Regions from separate parts of the Cellulomonas sp. P2_B4 genome, predicted to be linked through region 1. Evidence: predicted binding sites of a transcription regulator. Region 1 holds the regulator's gene; the other holds the start of a gene.

Evidence for each region. Region 1 encodes LexA, which represses DNA repair genes until DNA is damaged. Its sites were predicted from a motif close to TCGAACANNTGTTCGA; they were not measured.
Region 2: the regulator LexA is predicted to act here: its motif matches at 1,625-1,640, upstream of uvrA (excinuclease ABC subunit UvrA).

What each region holds. Positions count from the first base shown of each region.
Region 1 covers NZ_JBFUDI010000012.1:60,085-67,760, forward strand. Annotated here, with positions in the region: gene AC1DZC_RS17500 (LysM peptidoglycan-binding domain-containing protein) at 209-601, opposite strand; gene lexA (transcriptional repressor LexA) at 961-1,722, shown strand; gene AC1DZC_RS17510 (Rho termination factor N-terminal domain-containing protein) at 1,823-2,008, shown strand; gene AC1DZC_RS17515 (L-lactate dehydrogenase) at 2,016-3,014, opposite strand; gene AC1DZC_RS17520 (ATP-dependent DNA helicase) at 3,073-5,130, opposite strand; gene hflX (GTPase HflX) at 5,140-6,657, opposite strand; gene AC1DZC_RS17530 (class I SAM-dependent methyltransferase) at 6,764-7,369, shown strand; gene AC1DZC_RS17535 (MFS transporter) at 7,414-7,676, shown strand, end outside.
Region 2 covers NZ_JBFUDI010000002.1:190,282-197,957, reverse strand. Annotated here, with positions in the region: gene AC1DZC_RS03515 (glycoside hydrolase family 15 protein) at 1-1,562, opposite strand, end outside; gene uvrA (excinuclease ABC subunit UvrA) at 1,671-4,532, shown strand; gene AC1DZC_RS03505 (OsmC family protein) at 4,539-5,051, opposite strand; gene uvrC (excinuclease ABC subunit UvrC) at 5,125-7,155, shown strand; gene rapZ (RNase adapter RapZ) at 7,152-7,676, shown strand, end outside.

The DNA of each region.
Region 1 (7,676 bases):
TAGCCGACCCGCGGGCCCCTGACAAACCTCTCCAGGATCCCGGCTCCCCGACCACCCACCGCTCAGACGAGCAGGTCGATGGAGCAGGTCGGCGGAGCAGGTCGGCGGAGCAGGTCAGTGGAGCAGGTCAGTGGGGCGCGTCAATCGACCAGCAGGTCGGCGGAGCGGGTCGATGAGCAGGGACGGCCGAGCAGGTCGGTCCGACGGCTCAGTCGAGCGGGACGACGATCACCTGACCGGCCATCAGACCGGCGTCCGGAAGCTCGTTCATGCGGACCAGCTCGAAGACGACGTCGCGCACGTCCTGGCCGGGATCGGCGATCTGGCTGGCGATCTGCCACATCGTCTCGCCTGGCTGCACCACGTGGCTCTCGACCTGCTGCGCGCGCTGCGGGCCGTCTGCGACGGCGCGGCCGGCCACCAGGACCGCCATGACGACGATCACCAGCGCGAGGAGCCAGAGCACGACACGGCCCCGCCCCGTGAGGGACAGGTGCGACAGCCCACGGTCGTCGACCGCGCGGACCGGGCGGACAGCGCGGGCAGAGCTGGTGCGTCCCGAGACCTTCGGCAGCGCCGGTGCCATCGCCATCGTGCTCATGATGTCCCTCGTCCTCGTTCGGCCGGGTGGATCCCGGCGGTCCTTCGTCGGTGGCGATCCACCGGAAATCCGGGGAACTCCTCCGCCGACCTTGTCGAACAGGTGTTCGTCGTACGTCTGTACGATGTCTACCAGCATCCGCCGACACTTGTCGAGACACGATCGAACAGATGTTTGATCTTCGTGCTCGAGTTCCCTAGGCTGGCGATGCAGGACAAGCGGACCACGAGCCACTGACACGACCGCCGGACGGCCTCACTCATCGCCAGAGGACCGAGCATCGTCGCAGGTCAGAGGCTCGAGAGCACGGCAGCGGCAAACAGGCGGAGCTCACGACCGCCCGACACAGGAGGAGCGCAGTGACGGACTCACGGGACACGTCCCAGCCCGGCCAGGTCGACACGGACCTGGCGACGATCCACGCCCTCCCGGACGGCGCGCCCGGCCCGGACGGCCTGACGGCCCGTCAGCGCCTGGTGCTCGACACCATCCGTTCGTCGGTCGAGTCCCGCGGCTACCCCCCGAGCATGCGCGAGATCGGCGAGGCCGTCGGGCTGACCAGCCCGTCGAGCGTCAAGCACCAGCTGACCGCCCTCGAGCGCAAGGGCTACCTGCGCCGCGACCCCAACCGGCCCCGCGCCATCGAGGTCGTGCACGCGGACGACTCGCGCGGCGTCGGCACGTGGACCGCGCCGGACGGCACCCGCGAGGCGTTCCCCGACCAGGCCGAGGGCGAGCGGATGCCCGCTCCGTCCTACGTCCCGGTCGTCGGCCGCATCGCCGCCGGTGGTCCGATCCTGGCCGACCAGGTCGTGGAGGACGTCTTCCCGCTCCCCCGCCAGCTCGTCGGAGACGGCGACCTCTTCCTGCTGAAGGTCGTCGGCGACTCGATGATCGACGCGGCGATCTGCGACGGCGACTGGGTCGTGGTGCGGCGCCAGCCCGTCGCGGAGCAGGGCGAGATCGTGGCGGCCATGATCGACGGCGAGGCCACGGTCAAGACGCTCAAGCGGATCGACGGCCACGTCTGGCTGATGCCGCACAACCCGGCGTACCAGCCGATCCCTGGCGACGAGTCGACGATCCTCGGGCGCGTCGTCAGCGTCCTGCGCAGCCTCTGATCCGTCCGCGGGTGCGCACGTGAGCGCACCCGCGGCCGGCAGGATCCGGCGCTCCGGGCCATCCTGGAGCCGGCGCGACGTCGGACGAGAGGAGCAGCTGATGCCCGGAAGGATCCCCGACCCCCGGATCAAGGACCTGTCCGCCCTCGACGCCCTGCGGGACGGCGGCGCGAGCTACGACGACTGGTCCGTCGACGAGCTAAGGCACCGCGCGGCGGAGCTCGACATCCCCGGGCGCTCCCGGATGCGCAAGGACGAGCTGATCGCCGCGCTGCGACGCCGCTGACTCGCGGTCAGAAGCCGAACTGCCGGGCGACCTCCCGGACGGCGTCGGCCGACCGGCGCAGGCCCCACAGCTCGTCGTCCGTCAACGGGATCGGGAGCCGTTCTCCCACGCCGTCGTGCCCGACGATCGCCGGCACCGACAGGCAGACGTCGTCGATGCCGTAGTAGTCGGTGAGCAGCGACGACACGGGCAGCACCCGGCCCTCGTCCTTGAGGATCGCCTCGATGATCCGCGAGCCCGCCAGCGCGATCGCGTAGTTCGTCGCGCCCTTGCCCTCGATGATCCGGTAGGCGGACTCGACGACCTCGCGCGTGATGTCCTCCCGGTCCTGCCGGGTCAACGGGCCTCGGCCGCCCTGTCCCGGCCACTCCAGCAGCGGCACCGAGCCGATGCTGGCCGAGCCCCACAGCGGGAGCTCGCTGTCGCCGTGCTCACCGGCGATGTACGCGTGCACGTTCTGCACGGCGACGCCGGTGTACTGCGAGATGAGGTAGCGCAGTCGCGAGGAGTCCAGCACGGTTCCGGAGCCGAACAGCTGGGTCGACGAGAGACCCGAGACCTGCAGCGCGGCATAGGTGACCACGTCGACCGGGTTGGTGACCATGACGTACACCGCGTTCGGCGCTACTTGTACAAGTTTGGGTAGGACGGCCTTCACGACGGCGATCGTCGCTCCGGCGAGCTCGATCCTGGACTGACCCGGCTTCTGCTTGGCGCCCGCCGTGAACATCACGACGTCGGCGTCGGCGCACACCGCGATGTCGTCGGAACCGATCACCTGCGCCATGGGCATGAACTGGACGCCGTGCCCGAGATCGAGCGCCTCCGCCTGCACCTTGGCGGCGTCGATGTCGTAGAGCGCGACCGTGCGCGCCGCCCCGCGCAGGAGGGCCGCGTACGCCATCGTCGAGCCGACCGCGCCTGCGCCCACGATCGCCAGCTTGGTGCCTCGTGCGGACCGGGAGGGTCGCAGTCCGAGGTCTTCCACGTCCAGGCTCTCGGTCACGAACGGGCCGTCCTCTCGAGGAAGTCATGGGGCCGACGGGTGGTCTGCGAGTTCGAGGCTAACCCGTGCCCGTGAGGCGGCGCAGGGCGGCGAGGGCCGTCGCGCGGTCGGTCGTCCGCCAGAAGTCGGGCAGCGAGCGGGTCAGGAACGGTGCGTAGCGGGCCGTGGACAGGCGCGGGTCGAGCACGGCCACCACACCCCGGTCGCTGCTGGTCCGGATCAGCCGACCGGCGCCCTGGGCGAGCAGCAGGGCGGCGTGCGTCGCGGAGACGGCGAGGAACCCGTTCCCGCCGGCCTTCTCGACCGCGTCGGACCGGGCGGACTGCACGGGGTCGTCGGGCCGCGGGAAGGGGATGCGGTCGATGATCACGAGCGTGCAGGTGCTGCCGGGGACGTCGACGCCCTGCCACAGCGACAGCGTCCCGAACAGGCACGTGGCCTCGTCGGCGATGAACTGCGAGACGAGGGTGGGCAGCTGGTCGTCGCCCTGCACGAGGATCGGCACGTCGAGGCGCTCGCGCATGGCGGCCGCGGCGGCGTTCGCGGCCCGCCGCGATGAGAACAGGCCGAGCGTGCGTCCGCCGGCCGCGGTCACCAGCTCGGCGATCTCGTCGAGCTGGGCGTCGGTGGCGGGCTCGCGACCCGGCGGCGGAAGATGCCGTGCGAGGTAGAGGATGCCCTGCTTCGGATAGTCGAACGGGCTGCCCACGTCCAGGCCGTGCCACGGTACCGACGACGGGGGCGCGGGGGCGTCGTCGTCGATCGAGGAGGGCCCCACGGCCGCGGCGGCCGGCTGGACCTCGAGGCCGACGGCGCGGGCGATCGGGTCGAACGACCCCCCGAGCTCCAGCGTCGCGGACGTGAGCACGCCGGACCGGCCGGCCAGCAGGTGCGTACGGATCAGGCCGTTGACGGCCAGCGGGGCGGCGAACAGCTTGGTGGAGACGTTGCCCCGGCGGTCCTCGGAGCGCGCGCACCACAGGACGGTGTGCTTGGTCTCCTCCGGGTCGGCGGCCATCCGCTCGGCCACCTCGTACAGGGCGAGCATGGTCGCCTGGGCCATCTTGCGGCCGGCGTCCTGCTGCGGCTGCCCGGCGCCCTCGGGCTTGAGCACGCTGAGCAGCGTGCGGGTGGCGTCGCGGACCGCGGCCACCGCGTCCCGGGCCGCCGGCGGGAGCCCCTCGCGGAACCGCGCCTCGGGCAGGTTCACCAGGACCGAGGCCATCGCCTGGCTCGCGGAGTCCAGGTCGGTCGTCGGGATGCCGCCGTGCCGCCGGGCGAGCCGGGAGGCGTGCTCGATGACCGCCACCGACAGCTCGGAGGTCGCCTGCGCCGTGACCCGGTCGGTGAGCTCGTGCGCCTCGTCGACCACCAGCACCTGGTGCTCGGGCAGCACGTTGGGCGAGCCGGAGGCGGCGATCCCCAGCATCGCGTGGTTGGTCACCACGACGTCGGCCTCCCGCGATGCCGCCTTGGCCCGCTCGGGGAAGCACTCGGTGAGCATCGGGCACTTGGTGCCCAGGCACTCCAGGGACGCGACGGAGACCTGCCGCCACGCCCGGTCCGTCACACCGGGCACGAGGTCGTCCCGGTCGCCGGTCGTCGTCTCCTCGGCCCACTCGCGCAGCCGGACCACCTGGGCACCGAGGTTCTCGCCGACGCCCTCGGCCGCCGGGTGCTCGGCGGCGCCGGCGTGGTCGCCCAGGTCGAACAGCGTCGCGGCGTCGTCCTCGGGGTACCCGCCGGCCACCTTGTGCACGCACACGTAGTTGTGCCAGCCCTTGAGCAGGGCGATGCTCGGCGTCCTCGGCAGGTGCGGCTCGAGGGCCTTCGCGACGAGGGGCAGGTCGCGCGTCATGATCTGGCGCTGGAGGGCGAGCGTGGCGGTGGAGACGACCACGTGCTCGTTCTCCAGCACGGCGTGCCGCACGGCGGGGACGAGGTAGCCGAGCGACTTCCCGGTGCCGGTGCCGGCCTGGACGAGCAGGTGCTCGCCCTTGTCGATGGTCTCGGCGACCGCGACCGCCATCTGGTGCTGGCCGTCGCGACGGATGCCACCGAGCGCTCCGACCGCGACGTCGAGGAGGTCCTCGACAGAGGGGTCGGTGTCCGGCACCGCGTCAGCCTAGTGGCGCGCCGCGGCCTCGAGCTCCGCGGCCAGTCCCGCGTCCACCCGCGCGCGGATGGCCGTGCCGTCCGCGGTGTGCTCCTCGGTCTGGATGTCCCCGTGCTCGTGCACACGGCTGATCAGGTCGCCCCGGTGATAGGGCACCACCAGGTCGACGCTCACGCCGGGGCGCGGCAGCTGGTCGGCCACCAGGGCCTGCAGCTCCGCGATGCCCTCGCCGCTGTGCGCCGAGACGACGATCGAGTGCACCTCGCGCGAGCGCAGCCGCGCGATGGTCTCGGGCGTCGCCAGGTCGGCCTTGTTGAGCACGATGATCTCGGGCACGTCCATGGCGCCGGGGATGTCCGCGAACACGTGCCGCACGGCCGCGATCTGGCCCTCGGGGTCGGGGTGCGACGCGTCGACGACGTGCAGGATCAGGTCGGCGTCGGCCACCTCCTCCAGCGTCGAGCGGAACGCCTCCACCAGCTGGTGCGGCAGCGACCGGACGAAGCCGACCGTGTCCGCGAGCGTGTAGATCCGACCGTCGATGGTCTCGGCGCGGCGCACGGTCGGGTCGAGGGTGGCGAACAGCGCGTTCTCGACGAGCACCCCGGCGTTGGTCAGCCGGTTGAGCAGCGACGACTTGCCCGCGTTGGTGTAGCCCGCGATCGCGACCGACGGGATCGCGTTCTTCTTGCGGGACGCCCGCTTGGTGAGCCGTGCGGGCTCCATCGCGGCGATCTCGCGGCGCAGCTTGGCCATGCGGTTGCGGATGCGCCGGCGGTCCAGCTCGATCTTTGTCTCACCTGGTCCGCGCGAGCCCATGCCCGCGGCGGCGCCGCCGACCTGGCCACCGGCCTGCCGGGACATCGAGTCGCCCCAGCCACGCAGACGCGGCAGGAGGTACTCCAGCTGCGCGAGCTCGACCTGCGCCTTGCCCTCCCGCGACTTGGCGTGCTGGGCGAAGATGTCGAGGATCAGGGCGGTCCGGTCGACCACCTTGACGCGCACGATGTCCTCGAGCGACCGGCGCTGCGACGGTGCGAGCTCCCCGTCGATCACGACGGTGTCGGCGCCGACAGCTGCGACGAGGGTCGCGAGCTCGGCCGCCTTGCCCGAGCCGAGGTAGGTGCCCGGGTCGGGCTTCATGCGCCGCTGCAGCAGGCCGTCCATGACCTGCGACCCGGCGGTCTCGGCGAGCGCCGAGAGCTCGCGCAGGGAGATCTCGGCGTCGGTGACGGTGCCGGAGCCCCAGACGCCGACGAGCACGACCTTCTCCAGCCGCAGCTGGCGGTACTCGACCTCGGTGACGTCCTCGAGCTCCGTGGACAGCCCCACGACGCGGCGCAGCGACGTGCGCTCCTCGAGCTCCAGCTGGTCCCCGTCGTAGGACGAGTGGACCGTCACGCCGGCCTGCAGCGCGGTCCCTGCCCTGGCGAGCACACGGGCCACGACGTCGTCGGCCACGTCCTGCGCGGACCGGGTCACCGGGGTGTCCTGCGTCTCGCGGGTGGTGTGCTGCGGGTCGTTCACGCGGTTCCTCTTCTCGTTGCCTGTCCCCAGGGTCCCACGCGTGCGCGCCCCAGGCCGAGGCATTTCGCTGCGGGCCGATCCGCCACCCATGGGTAGGGTCGGCGCCGTGAGCGAGCACGACCACTACTTCACCGCACAGCCCGCGTCCGCCGACGAGCGCCGCGTCCTGCGCGTGCACCTGGCCGGCCGGGACCTCGAGGTCGAGACGGCCCGCGGGATCTTCTCCCCCGACCACGTCGACCTGGGCACACGGGTGCTGCTCGACCACGCGCCCGACGCCCCACGCACCGGCGACCTGCTCGACCTGGGCTGCGGCTGGGGTCCGGTCGCGCTCACGCTGGCGCTGGAGTCCCCGGGCGCGCACGTCTGGGCGGTCGACGTCAACGAGCGGGCGCTGGACCTGGTGCGGCGCAACGCCGAGCGCGTCGGCGCCACGAACGTCACCGCGGCCCGCCCGGACGAGGTTCCCGACGACGTGGTGTTCGCCGCGATCTGGTCCAACCCGCCGATCCGCGTCGGCAAGGAGGCGCTGCACGAGCTGCTGCTGCGCTGGCTGCCTCGGCTCGCGGACGGCGGGGACGCGCAGCTCGTCGTCGGCAAGAACCTCGGGGCGGACTCGCTCCAGCGCTGGCTCGTCGACGCGCTGCCCGTCACGGTCGAGCGGACCGCGAGCGCGAAGGGGTTCCGCGTCCTGAGCGTGAGCCCGTCGTGACGCCGGACGCCGAGTGGCGTCGCCTGCGCACCACCACCTGGACCATGTGCACGCTGATCTTCCTGGTCGCGTTCGAGGCGTTCGCCGTGACGACCGTGATGCCGACCGTCTCCAGGGCGCTCGACGGCACCGCCCTGTACGCCGCCGCGTTCGCCGGTCCGCTCGCCACCGGCGTGATCGGCATGGTCGTCGCCGGCACCTGGTGCGACCGGCACGGACCGCGTGCACCCCTGACGCTCGCGGTCGCCCTGTTCGCCGCCGGGCTGCTGGTCGCCGGCCTCGCCCCGACCATGGGGGTCCTGGTGCT
Region 2 (7,676 bases), on a different contig from region 1:
GGGACGCCGTCGTCGGTGTGCTCGGTGCGGTAGCGGCGCAGCAGCCCCGGCGCCATCTCGAGCTCGGCGCGGATGGCGCGGACGGTGCTCCTGATGCGGGGGTCGTCCGACGGCAGGAACCCGACCTGGGCGAGCTGGAGCAGTGCGGCGTCGGTGTGCGACGAGCCGTACGACTGCACGAAGGTCTCCCGCTCCGCGTCCCACCCGTTCTCGAGCACGTCCGCGTGGATCGCGTCGCGCTCCGTGCGCCACCGGTCCGTCGGAGCGTCGAGCCCGTAGCGCTCGGCGGCCCTCACGGCCCGGTCGACCGCCGCCCACGCCATGACCTTCGAGTGCGTGAAGTGCTGCGGGTCGCCGCGGACCTCCCAGATCCCGCGGTCCGGCTCACGCCAGTGGCCCAGCAGATGGTCGACGAGGTGCCGCTGCAGGGCCCAGGAGTCGTCGGTCTCCGCGACCCCGGCCTCCCGAGCCTGCTCGAGGGCGCACATGACCTCGCCGAGCACGTCGTTCTGCATCTGCCCGACGGCCGCGTTCCCTACCCGGACGGGTCGGCTCCCCGCATAGCCCGCGAGGTGGTCGAGCTCGCGCTCGGGCAGCTCCCGGCCCCCGTCGACCCGGTACATGATCTGCAGGTCCGCCGAGCTGCCCGCCACCGCCCGCAGCAGCCAGCCGCGCCAGTCCGAGGCCTCGTCCTCGTACCCGTGCTCGAGGAGGGCCTCGAGCGTCATGGCCGCGTCGCGCAGCCAGCAGTACCGGTAGTCCCAGTTGCGGCTGCCGCCGAAGTCCTCGGGCAGGGACGTCGTCGCGGCGGCGACGATGCCCCCGGTCTCCTGGTCGGTCAGCATGCGAAGGACGAGGAGCGAGCGGACGACGACCTCGCGGTACGAGCCCTGATAGGCGCAGCTGCGCGCCCAGAGCCCCCAGTCGATCCGGGTCTCGTCGAGCCGGTCCGGGATGGTGAGCCGCGGCGGGACGGAGTCCCACGAGCGCGTCCACGTCAGCGCCAGCTCGACGGCCTCACCCTCCTGCAGCGTGAACCGGTCGGAGTGGCGGTGGTCGTGGGCCTTGGGGAGCCGGTCGCCCCGCAGAAGCAGCGAGTCCGGACCGGCGATGGCCCGGATCGTGTCGGCACCGTCGGGGTCCGTGACGTGGTGCACCCAGGGCTCGATCGCGCCGTAGCCGAACCTGACGATCCACTCGTGCTCGACCTCGACCTGCCCGCGCGTGCACTCCAGACGGCGCACGATGTCCGACCGGCCGTCGTTGAGCGGCATCGCCTCCAGCGCGACCGCCGACCCGGTCGGTGTCTCGTACGTCGTCTCCAGGACGAACGAGTCGTCGAGGTAGCGGCGCGTCACGGACGTCGCTCCGCGGACCGTCAGCAGCCAGCGCCCGTTGTCCGGCGTGCCCAGCAGGCGCGCGAAGCACGCGGCCGAGTCGAAGGCCGGCAGGCACATCCAGTCGATCGACCCGCGTCGGCTCACGAGGGCCGCCGTCGCGCCGTCGCCGAGCACGGCGTACTCCTCGATCGGCACCGGTGCCGGGTCGTCGTCACGGTCCATGGCGTGAGCATGGCCCGGAGGTTGTCGGCCAGCACGTCGAGCGCGATGTGCGTTCGCTCACGTCGAACAGATGTGCGATTGTCGGTGGCGCGACGTAGACTCCCGGGCGTGAACGAACGTCTGGTGGTGCAGGGCGCCCGCGAGCACAACCTCCGCAACGTCGACCTCGATCTCCCGCGCGACAAGCTCATCGTGTTCACCGGGCTGTCGGGGTCGGGCAAGTCGTCGTTGGCGTTCGACACCATCTTCGCGGAGGGGCAGCGGCGCTACGTCGAGTCGCTGTCGGCGTACGCGCGCCAGTTCCTCGGGCAGATGGACAAGCCCGACGTCGACTTCATCGAGGGGCTGTCGCCCGCGGTGTCGATCGACCAGAAGTCGACCAACCGGAACCCGCGGTCGACGGTCGGCACGATCACCGAGGTGTACGACTACCTGCGCCTCCTGTTCGCCCGCGCCGGCACGCAGTTCTGCCCGATCTGCGGCGAGCGCGTCACCGCGCAGACGCCGCAGCAGATCGTGGACCGGCTGCTCGAGCTTCCCGAGGGCACGCGCTACCAGGTGCTCGCGCCGGTCGTCCGTGGCCGCAAGGGCGAGTACGCCGACCTGTTCAAGGAGCTGCAGAGCAAGGGCTTCGCCCGCGCGCGCGTCGACGGCGAGGTCGTCCAGCTCACCGAGCCGCCGACGCTCGAGAAGAAGCTCAAGCACGACATCGAGGTGGTCATCGACCGTCTCGTGGCTCGCGAGGGCGTCCAGCGGCGGCTCACCGACTCGGTCGAGACCGCGCTCGGCCTGGCCGGCGGCCTGCTCGTCGTCGAGCTGGTGGACGCCGACATCGACGACCTGAATCGCGAGCGGCGATTCTCTGAGCACCGCGCCTGCCCGAACGACCACGTGCTGGCGCTCGACGAGATCGAGCCGCGCACGTTCTCGTTCAACGCGCCCTACGGCGCCTGCCCCGAGTGCACGGGCCTCGGCTCGAAGCTCGAGGTGGACCCGGACCTGGTCGTCCCCGACGAGGACCTGTCGCTCGACGAGGGCGCGGTCGCGCCCTGGGCGCAGATCTCTAGCGAGTACTTCGGCCGGGTGCTGACGGCGCTGGCGGCGGACATGGGCTTCTCGACGAGCGTGCCGTGGCGCGCGCTGCCGCAGCGTGCCCGGGATGCGGTCCTGCACGGCCAGAACCACGAGGTGAAGGTCCGCTACAAGAACCGCTGGGGCCGTGAGCGGCAGTACTCGACGGGCTTCGAGGGTGTCATCACGTTCCTCGAGCGCCGCCACAACGAGACGGACTCGGACTGGAGCAAGGAGAAGTACGAGGCGTACATGCGGGAGGTCCCGTGCCCCGTGTGCGGCGGCGCCCGGCTCAAGCCCGAGGTGCTCGCGGTGCGGGTGGGCGGTCGGTCGATCGCCGAGGTCTGCGCCCTGCCCATCCGTGAGGCGCGCGAGTTCCTCGACACCCTCGAGCTCGGCGAGCGCGAGCGCGCGATCGCGACGCAGGTGCTCAAGGAGATCCAGGCACGGCTCGGGTTCCTGCTGGACGTCGGCCTCGACTACCTCTCGCTCATGCGTCCGGCCGGCACGCTCTCCGGCGGCGAGGCGCAGCGGATCCGGCTCGCGACGCAGATCGGCTCCGGCCTGGTCGGCGTGCTCTACGTCCTGGACGAGCCGTCGATCGGCCTGCACCAGCGCGACAACCGGCGCCTCATCGAGACCCTCACGCGCCTGCGCGACCTGGGCAACACCCTGATCGTCGTCGAGCACGACGAGGACACCATCCGCACCGCCGACTGGATCGTCGACATCGGCCCGGGTGCGGGGGAGCACGGCGGTCGCGTCGTGCACTCCGGCGACCTGGACGGGCTCCTCGCGTCGGCCGAGTCGGTGACGGGGGCGTACCTCTCGGGCCGCAGGACCATCCCGATGCCTCAGGTCAGGCGCCTGATCGACAAGAAGCGCCAGGTCACCGTCGTCGGCGCGCGCGAGCACAACCTGCAGGGCATCGACGTGTCGTTCCCGCTCGGCACCCTCACCGCGGTGACGGGGGTGTCCGGCTCGGGCAAGTCGACGCTCGTGAACCACATCCTCTACACGGTGATGGCGAACGAGCTCAACGGTGCGCGCCAGGTGGCCGGACGGCACAAGCGCGTCACCGGTCTGGAGCACCTCGACAAGGTCGTGCACGTGGACCAGGGACCGATCGGGCGCACGCCGCGGTCCAACCCGGCCACCTACACGGGCGTGTGGGACCACGTGCGCCGGCTGTTCGCCGAGACGACCGAGGCGAAGGTCCGCGGCTACACGCCCGGCCGGTTCTCGTTCAACGTCAAGGGAGGCCGCTGCGAGGCGTGCTCGGGCGACGGCACGCTCAAGATCGAGATGAACTTCCTGCCCGACGTCTACGTGCCGTGCGAGGTCTGCCACGGCGACCGTTACAACCGCGAGACGCTCGAGGTGCACTTCAAGGGCAAGACGGTGGCCGACGTGCTCTCGATGCCGATCGAGGAGGCCGCCGACTTCTTCGCCGCGGTCCCGGCGATCTCGCGACACCTGCGGACGCTGGTCGACGTCGGGCTCGGGTACGTACGGCTCGGTCAGCCGGCGCCGACGCTCTCGGGCGGCGAGGCGCAGCGCGTCAAGCTCGCCGCGGAGCTCCAGCGACGCTCGACCGGTCGCACGATCTACGTGCTCGACGAGCCGACGACCGGTCTGCACTTCGAGGACATCCGCAAGCTGCTCGGCGTGCTCCAGTCGCTGGTCGACAAGGGGAACTCGGTCATCGTGATCGAGCACAACCTCGACGTGATCAAGAACGCCGACTGGGTCATCGACATGGGGCCCGAAGGCGGCAGCGGCGGCGGCCTGGTGATCGCCGAGGGGACGCCGGAGCAGATCGCGATGTCGCCGGACTCGCACACCGGCCGCTTCCTCGCCGAGGTGCTGGAGCCGGTCGCGGAGCGCGTCTCGGCGTGACCGGCGTCAGCGCGGGACGGCCTGCGCCATCCGCACGGGTACGGGCTCGTGCCGGACGGGGAAGTTCACCGAACGCGAGATGAAGCAGTGCTCGTGCGCCTTGTGGTGGATCCCGCCGAGGACGGCGTCGGTCACCGCGCCGCCCTCGGGAAGGTGCGCGCCGGGCGCCACGGTGACGCGCGGTCGGAGCACGACCTCGCGGAACTGGCCTTGCCCGGCGGCCTCGATGCGCATGGTGCCGACGGCGCTGTCCTCATACCCCACGACCACGACACCGGCGGCCGACGCGAGGTGCAGGAACCAGAGCATGTGGCACTGCGCGAGCGCGCTGACGAGCAGCTCCTCGGGATTGAACCGAGACGGGTCGCCTCGGAACGCGGGGTCCGACGAGCCCAGCAGCGGCGGCTTGGAGCCGATCCGCACCTCGTGGTCGCGGCTGTAGGCGGTGTAGCTCGACGTCCCGGTGGCGCCGGCGCCGGTCCACGTGACGTCGACCGAGTACGTGTGCAGGGGGCCCATCGCCCCACGGTAGCCGCGCCCGGGGTGTCCCGTCCGGTCACCGACGTCAGTAGTCCGAACTAGGCTCGAACGCATGGCTGATCCCGCCACCTACCGTCCCGCGCCGGGGGAGATCCCCGACGAGCCCGGGGTCTACCGCTTCCGCGACGAGCACGGCCGCGTCATCTACGTCGGCAAGGCCAAGAGCCTGCGGCAGCGCCTGTCCAGCTACTTCCAGGACCTGTCCGGCCTGCACTCGCGCACCCAGCAGATGGTGACGACGGCGGCGTCGGTGCAGTGGACGGTCGTCGGCACCGAGGTCGAGGCGCTGGCCCTCGAGTACTCGTGGATCAAGGAGTTCGACCCGCGGTTCAACGTCAAGTACCGCGACGACAAGTCGTACCCGTACCTGGCGGTGACGATGGCCGACGATTTCCCGAGGGTGCAGGTCATGCGCGGCGCCAAGCGCAAGGGCACCCGCTACTTCGGGCCGTACGCGCACGCGTGGGCGATCCGCGAGACGGTCGACCTGCTGCTGCGTGTCTTCCCGGTACGCACGTGCTCGGCGGGCGTGTTCCGGCGCGCCAAGCAGCAGGGGCGGCCGTGCCTGCTCGGGTACATCGACAAGTGCTCGGCGCCGTGCGTCGGGCGGATCTCGCCGGACGACCACCATGCTCTGGCGCAGGACTTCTGCGACTTCATGGCGGGGGACACGGCCAAGTTCACGCGTCGCCTGACCACGCGAATGAAGGAGGCGGCCAACGAGCTCGACTACGAGCAGGCCGCGCGGCTGCGGGACGACATCCAGACGCTCGAGAAGGCGACCGAGAAGAACGCGGTCGTCCTCGCCGACGGCACCGACGCGGACATCTTCGCCCTCTCCGGCGACGAGCTCGAGGCCGCGGTGCAGGTGTTCCACGTCCGCGACGGCCGCATCCGCGGTCAGCGGGGCTGGGTGGTCGAGAAGGTCGAGGACGTCACGGACGCCGAGCTGGTGGAGCACCTGCTGCAGCAGATCTACGGCAGCGAGGCGTCTGGCGACGGTGGGGCCGGCTCGTCGGCGGTCCCGCGCGAGGTGCTCGTGCCCGTGCTGCCTCCGGACGTCGAGCAGGTGCAGGCGTGGCTCGCGGGGCTGCGCGGCAGCAGGGTCTCGGTCCGCGTGCCCCAGCGGGGAGACAAGCGCGAGCTCGCTGCGACGGTCCTGCGCAACGCGGAGCACTCCCTCGTGCTGCACCGCACCCGTCGGGCTGGGGACCTGACCACGCGGAGCCAGGCGCTGCAGGAGATCCAGGAGGCGCTGGACCTCTCGTCGGCACCGCTGCGCATCGAGTGCTACGACGTCTCGCACAACCAGGGGACGTTCCAGTCGGCGTCGATGGTGGTGTTCGAGGACGGCCTGGCGCGCAAGAGCGAGTACCGGATGTTCAACATCCGTGGCCCCGAGGGTCAGGGTGCCCGCGACGACACCGCGGCGATGCACGAGGTGATCACCCGCCGGTTCAAGCGCTACCTCGCCGACCGCGCGGACTCCCGCGACGTCGAGCTCGACACGGGCGACGAGGACGACGACCACCTGGTGCGCTCGGGCCCGATCGACGAGGTCACGGGCAGGCCGGTCCGGTTCGCCTACCCGCCCAACCTCGTCGTGGTCGACGGCGGTCCGCCGCAGGTGGCGGCCGCCGCGGCGGCGATGGCGGAGCTCGGGATCGACGACGTGGCCCTCTGCGGGCTGGCCAAGCGGCTCGAGGAGGTCTGGCTGCCCGGCGAGGAGTACCCGGTGATCCTGCAGCGCTCCTCGGAGGGCCTGTACCTGCTCCAGCGGCTGCGCGACGAGGCTCACCGGTTCGCGATCACGACGCACCGCAAGCGGCGGAGCAAGGGCATGACGACGTCGGTGCTCGACGACGTGCCCGGTCTGGGTCCCGCCCGGCAGGCCGCGCTGCTGCGGCAGTTCGGCTCGGTCAAGCGGCTGCGGGCGGCGTCGGTCGAGGAGATCGCCTCGGTGCAGGGGATGGGGGAGCGGACGGCCGCCGCCGTCGTCGCGGCCCTCAACCCGACACAGGGCGCGCCCCAGCCGGGCGCGTCGGACCAGGTGAGCGCGCCGGCTGGCATGCTGGACGCATGAGCGACGAGCCTTCGCCGATCACGGTGCCTGCAGGGATACCCGCGCTCGAGGCGGCGACCGAGGCACCGCACCTGGTCCAGCCGCAGGTCCTGATCATCACCGGCATGTCCGGCGCGGGACGTTCGCGCGCGGCCGCGGTGCTGGAGGACCTCGACTGGTACGTGATCGACAACCTGCCGGCGCAGATGCTCACGCACCTCGTCGGCATGCTCACCAGCGGGGCCGCGGCCGGCCGTGCGCAGCGGCTCGCCGCGGTGATCGACGTCCGCGGCCGCGAGTTCTTCCGCGACCTCGCCCCGGTGCTCGAGGGCCTGCGCGAGTCGGGCGTCGACTACCGGATCCTCTTCCTGGACGCGTCCGACGAGGTCCTCGTCCGCCGGTTCGAGCAGGTGCGCCGGCCGCACCCGCTCCAGGGCTCGGGACGGATCCTCGACGGCATCGCCGCGGAGCGTGCGGCCCTGGTCGACCTGCGGGAGCGCGCGGACACGCTCATCGACACGTCCGAGCTCAACGTGCACGAC